2 linked regions of the Undibacterium sp. KW1 genome follow. The protein of the gene in region 1 binds, or shares a complex with, the protein of each later gene. Links are inferred from orthologs where the notes say so. Each region holds a gene or a part of one and is shown in the gene's direction. Other genes may lie near its edges. The genes, in order: xseA and UNDKW_RS23745.

The links.
Region 2: the proteins of xseA (region 1) and UNDKW_RS23745 are in contact, whole or in part, in a cryo-EM structure (PDB 8TXR), measured with the Escherichia coli proteins. The link is inferred for Undibacterium sp. KW1 from one-to-one orthologs.

The regions. Positions count from the first base shown.
Region 1 is NZ_AP018439.1:1,739,499-1,742,810, reverse strand. What follows is about bases 286-3,268. They hold xseA (exodeoxyribonuclease VII large subunit), read left to right. Parts: upstream 286-1,087; coding sequence 1,088-2,449; downstream 2,450-3,268. Other genes in these bases: sodB (superoxide dismutase [Fe]), read left to right, coding at 2,621-3,199. UniProt on the Escherichia coli protein: Bidirectionally degrades single-stranded DNA into large acid-insoluble oligonucleotides, which are then degraded further into small acid-soluble oligonucleotides.
Region 2 is NZ_AP018439.1:5,280,925-5,284,010, forward strand. Bases 147-2,903 are described here. They hold UNDKW_RS23745 (exodeoxyribonuclease VII small subunit), read left to right. Parts: upstream 147-1,259; coding sequence 1,260-1,547; downstream 1,548-2,903. Other genes in these bases: UNDKW_RS23740 (DUF1631 family protein), read right to left, coding at 147-776; UNDKW_RS23750 (polyprenyl synthetase family protein), read left to right, coding at 1,544-2,437; dxs (1-deoxy-D-xylulose-5-phosphate synthase), read left to right, coding at 2,829-2,903. Also shown: more of UNDKW_RS23740, read right to left, coding at 1-146; more of dxs, read left to right, coding at 2,904-3,086. UniProt on the Escherichia coli protein: Bidirectionally degrades single-stranded DNA into large acid-insoluble oligonucleotides, which are then degraded further into small acid-soluble oligonucleotides.

The DNA.
Region 1 (3,312 bases):
GCAAATTATTACGATTGTATTGAGATTGAAAATATTCACTGTTTTACACAAAATCTGTGCGCAAGCCTGTGGATAAGTGCATCGATTCTACCTAAGCTCATGATTTATTTCATTTTTTTGACTATGCCAAAGATTTAGGCACGGCGATTTTGTGGATAAAACAGCATTTTTTCCATTTTAGCCCCGTCTTTTCTACACATAATTTGTGGACAAGTATGTGCAAAAGTCTTGTGCACAATGACAAGTGACTGATTTAAAAGAAAATTATTGTACTGCCAATATTTTAGGCAAACATCTAATCCTGCATATTTTTGCACAAATTTTCAGCATAAAAATGTGGCTAGGAAAATGCTCTGCGTTTTGCACAAAATATGTGGACAAGATTGTGCATTACCGTAAATAAATGCTACAAGTCACTGATTTTTAATCACTAATCCCTACTGCCAGAAAAACAGGCAAACGGCAGTTTTTCTGCGACACAATACTTTTTCCACAGAAAAATTAATTTTAAGACAAGTATTTATAAGCCAGATTTGCGCTAATCCAGGCTTTTGCACAAAATATGTGGACAACTATGTGAAAAAGTATAGGGTATGTAACTAAGTCACTGATTTTAATCATTCTTTTATTCGCGCCTAAAAAAGTGGCAAACTCCAATTATTCACAGGCCAGTTTAAAATATTGCCTTTACCCTCATTTTCTCTGTAGATTGCAGCTTATTCTGCACAAAATATGTGGACAAGCTTGTGTAAAAGCGCATGGAAAGGCACTAAGTACTTGATTTTAAAAAAGATTACCGCAGTGCAAATATTTTAGGCAAACCACCTAAGCTGGCTGGAAAATAAAGTTTTCAACAGCTTAACCACAATTTCTGTGGATAAGTTTGTGCACAAGCGGCTCGATGCAGCGCAATGTCCTTGATTTGAAAGGGAATTTTCATTTTGCCTCATTCTTTTGCAGATTGATTTTTATTAAAAATCAAAGACTTAGATAGTAAACTTTCATTTCTTTTGACATCTCAGAGGCAAAATGACATGCTGATGACCAATCCATGCTTCTGTGGACAGAATTTCAGCCGCCAAGCTTTATGAATCCTGAATCGCCTTACGCTCCCCCAGTAAACACGCCCTCCGTGATGACAGTTACGGCGCTGAATCAGGCCGTTGCTCAGCTTTTGGAACGCAACCTGCCATTGACCTGGGTGTCTGGCGAGATTTCCAACTTTACCCGCGCCGCGTCTGGACATTGGTATTTCACGTTAAAAGACAGTGGCGCCCAGGTCAGGGCCGTGATGTTCCGTGGCCGCGCGCAATATGCCGACTTCCAGCCCAGGGAAGGCGACAAGGTCGAAGTACGTGCCCTGGTCACCCTGTACGCGCCGCGCGGCGATTATCAGTTAAGTGTGGAGGCCATACGCCGTGCCGGCGTTGGCAATTTATATGAAGCATTCTTGCGCCTGAAAGCGCAACTGACACAGGAAGGCTTGTTTGACACCGAGCGCAAGCGCCCCCTGCCCACCTTTGTCAAAACCATAGGTATAGTCACCAGCCCGCAGGCTGCCGCCCTGCGTGACATCCTGACCGCGCTGCACAGGCGAGCGCCACACGTCAACGTCATCCTCTACCCTACTCCAGTACAAGGCGAAGGCGCAGGCATGAAGATCGCCCAGGCGATAGCCTCTGCCGCTGCCCGCGAAGAATGCGATGTCTTGCTGGTTTGCCGTGGCGGTGGCAGTATGGAAGACCTGTGGGCCTTTAATGAAGAAGTGGTCGCCCGCACCATCGTCAATTGCCCCATGCCTGTGATCGCCGGCATAGGCCATGAAACTGACTTTACCATCGCCGATTTTGCCGCTGACTTGCGCGCAGCCACACCTACCGCCGCCGCCGAGCTGGCAGCCACGCCCAGGGATGCCTGGCTACAGTTATTACAGCGCCAGGCGCAAATACTCAGCCGCTGTATGCACAGACAACTGGATGACCAGGCCCAGACCCTGGACTGGCAAAGCCGCCGCCTGCTCAGCCCCAGCGCTGCCATTGCCGCCAGACGTCTGCAACTGGCAAGCCTGGCCCGCAACCTCAGCCTCTGCGCCAGCTTGCCGGTGCGCCAGGCCAGACATGAGCTGACGCAACTGACACTGAGCTGGCAAACACACAAGCCAGACCTGAGCAAACCCAGGGTGCTGCTGGCAGACATGCAAAGACGCCTGCAGCAAGCGGCAAGGCATAGCCTTGAAGGCCAGCAACAACAGTTGTCTGCCCTGCGCAGCCAACTTGAGCTGTTGAACCCTCAACGCACACTGGAGCGCGGCTATGCCATCCTCAGCGACCACAAAGGCAAGGCCTTGCGCAAGACGTCTGAACTCAAACCACAATCACTGATACAAGTCAGACTGGCATCAGGTACCGCTGAAGTTGGCATCAGTAGTGTGCAAACCAAACTGGATTGAGCCATACCGATACAAAACCAATTACCTGCTGTGCCAATTGCAGTCATCATTTTGCGCATATACATAGAATTTGTATAAGGCCGCGTGCACGCTTTTGCACAAAAGCTTACAATGCTGGTCTGGCTTTTCCGGATTGCCGGAAATGATGAACTCACGATAAAAGGACACGATATGGAACATACCTTACCGGCACTGCCTTATGCACTGGATGCTTTGGCTCCACATATCTCCCAGGAGACTCTGGAATATCACTATGGCAAGCATCATCAAACCTATGTGACCAATCTGAACAACCTGATCAAGGGTACAGAATTTGAAAACTCCACACTGGAAGAAATCGTCAAGAAATCTTCTGGCGGCATTTTCAATAACTCAGCACAGATCTGGAACCACACTTTCTACTGGAATGGCCTGAAACCTAATGGCGGCGGCGCACCAAGTGGCAAACTGGCAGATGCCATCAATGCCAAATGGGGTTCTTTCGATGCATTCAAAGAAGCTTTCACCAAGTCTTGCGTAGGCAATTTCGGTTCTTCCTGGACATGGCTGGTCAAAAAAGCCGACGGCACACTGGACATCGTCAACACATCCAATGCAGCAACACCACTGACAACAGCAGACACGCCATTGCTGACTTGCGATCTGTGGGAACACGCTTACTACATCGACTACCGCAATGCACGTCCAAAATACCTGGAAGCATTCTGGGCACTGGTCAACTGGGAATTTGCCACAGCAAACCTGGGCTGAGCCAGCTTGTCGTGATGCCCGTTGCGTCGTGACATATACAGCACAGATGAAAAAAAACCTGCGCATGCATCAGCACCGCAGGTTTTTTTCATCCATCATGCAAGCTGTTTATG
Region 2 (3,086 bases), 3.5 Mb from region 1 along the record:
GCCTGGGCATTGCCAGACAAGAGGTTTCTGAGTTTTTGCGAGATATCGCCAGGGGCTGCTTCTTTGCGCTTTTCTGAATTACGGCTACGGCGTATGCGGAAGGACTCGTGCAAGTCGGGCAAAATGCCTTTGGCAATCAATGCTTCATTGAGGGCATTTAAAATTGGTTCCAGATCGAACAGTATGTCGGCTCGCAACAGTGGCAACACCAGCTCATGGGTGTTTACCTCTGGATCAAACTCACACCAGGCAGAATAAATGGTGTGCAGGAAAATCTCTGGACGGAAAGGATTTTGCGCAATGCTCAGTGCATCATGCTCCATCAAGTGGGCAAAACGCATATTCAATGCGGCATACTGCTCGGCACTATCGAGTTCCAGTGTGCGGCCAGCCCTGCTCAGGGCCAGTTTTTTGTCCATCTCTTCGTAAGTGACCAGCGTCAGGGCGACGTCGGCATTGCTCGCGACGATTTTGACACCTTGCAGGAGAGCCTCGATTTCCTTGCGGAAAGCAGCTTCAAATCCAGCCGATGTCAGGTAGAAAAAGGCATAGCCATTTTTTTTGAGCAATTGCCCGGCGTTAAAGCTCAGGTTTGCTTCGCGCGCATCCATGCTTTGCTCAGACAAGGCGAGGAAGGCATTTGCCAGGCGGGCAGAGAATGCATCTAACTGGGATGCCACCAAATGATTCGCCAGCGGAATCAGACCGCGCAAGACGGCATCGCGGGACTGTAGAACAGTACCGGTAGGCTTGGGCAGGTTGGCTGGCGTGGACATGGTGACAAGAGAATCAGGTTATTTTGTTCAAACTGAAATTAGAACAATAAAAGTAAGAAAATTTATCCAAGTAATACTATAGTGCAAATCGCACATTACAATTGCAAAGAATTAAGACAAAGTCATGACACAATTACAGTTTCTTTTGCGGTGTATGTTCTTTGCTCTAAGATAGTTGGAAAACAGCTAATCTGCACAAGAATTAATCAAACTGGATGAACGAACTATATACCGCTAATTTCCACATGGAAATGTTTGAAACGCAATTTCTGCAAAATTTAAGCATAGCTTCAGAACAAATTTCAAAACAGCAACAGCTCCGAGCACATCCCTTAAAATTGATTGCCATCATTGCAATAAACAGTAAATTTCTCGGTATTGCTCTAAAATAGCAGGTTGAACTCTGTTTACCTTGCTTTTCACGCCGATTTTTACGTTTGGTTTCACTTTTTTTTGTTAACGGCGCGAAACAAACATTTCTTTATGACAAAAAAACAATCAACTGCAAATCTAGCTGTTCCCGCCCATCTGGAGGGTCTGTCCTTTGAAGATGCGATGGCTGAGCTCAATAAGCTCGTCAACAGCATGGAAGCAGGCGAGCTGCCGCTTGAAGCCTCTGTAAGTGCTTACCAACGCGGTTCTGAACTGGTGAAATATTGTGCATCCCAGCTAGAAAAAGTAGAGCAACAAGTTAAGGTACTGGAAGCTGGCATGCTCAAACCTTTTGCCGACTCTGGCAATCAGGGTGGCAATCAAGGCAATGAGGAATGAGCATGAGTGAACAATTTGGTAACTGGATGCGACAAACCCAGGCAGAGTGCGAAACCAGCCTGAAACAGTTTTTGCCGGACGAAAATACAGTCCCGCAGCAATTGCATGCCGCCATGCGTTATGCGACCCTGGATGGCGGCAAACGGGTACGTCCTCTATTAGTATATGCAGCAGGCCAGTTGTTTGATGCGCCTGCCGCCTTGCTGAGCCGGGCTGCTGCTGCAGTAGAAATGATCCATGCGTATTCGCTGGTACACGACGACATGCCCTGCATGGACGACGATGCCCTGCGCCGTGGCAAACCTACAGTGCACGTCAAATATGATGAGGCAACCGCACTGCTGGTCGGCGATGCCTTGCAGGCACAGGCCTTTTTGGTCTTGTCTGAAGGTGAAGGTGATGCCAGCGCCAAACTGGCCATGCTGCAATTGCTGGCACGTGCTGCCGGCTCGGTCGGCATGTGTGGCGGACAGGCGATTGATCTGGCCAGCGTCGGTGTCGCCCTGAACCGTGAACAACTGGAGCAGATGCACAGGCTGAAAACCGGTGCCCTGCTACGCTCTTCTGTATTATTAGGGGCCATGTGTGGCAAAACCCTCGCTGCAGATGAAACTGCAGCGCTGGATAGCTATGCTGCCGCGATAGGCCTGGCTTTCCAGGTGGTAGATGATGTGCTCGACGCAACGGCAGATTCTGCCACTCTGGGCAAGACGGCAGGCAAGGACGCGGCAGATAACAAGCCCACCTTTGTCAGCCTCATGGGCCTGGAAGCTTCACGCGCATTAGCCACGCAACTATGCCATGATGCGCATGCAGCACTGAGCAATTTTGGTGACAAGGCCAGTTTATTGCACGACTTGGCAGATTTGATCGTGCAACGCCAGGCTTGATGTCAGGCTGTAGTTGATGTTGTAGGGTGCGCCATGCGCACCATCGTAGTTAAGCCTGCAATCAAGCAAGCGGTGCGCATGGCGCACCCTACGGGCAGCAGTAATTAAGGCTAACAGTAATCACGTCATTCCAGCGCAGGCTGGAATCCATCTGCGCAAGATCAGTTCATGCAGATAGACAAGGTTAGGAGTGTGCGCCGTGCGCACCACAGCAGTAAAAATAGTAAAGCGAACAATAAATTTGGCAGAGAGTTTTGCCAAAGAGTAGTAGTCAGACAGAAGTAAGCACGGACAGTAATACAATGCAGGTATGCGATAGCAGCTCTGACCATCGACCAGTTAATACATGGCAGACAATCAGAGGCGTTTAGCCAAGTAATGAAAAAGAACAATGACGACTTTATTAAACACCATTAATTCCCCCGCTGACCTGCGCAGCATGACGCGCAGCCAACTCAAGCCGCTGGCCGATGAATTGCGTCAATACGTGCTTGACTCCGTTTCCAAGACGGGCGGCCATTTGTCGTCGAACCTGGGCACGGTGGAATTAACCATCGCCCTGCATTACGTCTTCAACACGCCAGAAGACAGGCTGGTATGGGATGTCGGCCATCAGACCTATCCACACAAGATTCTGACAGGCCGTCGT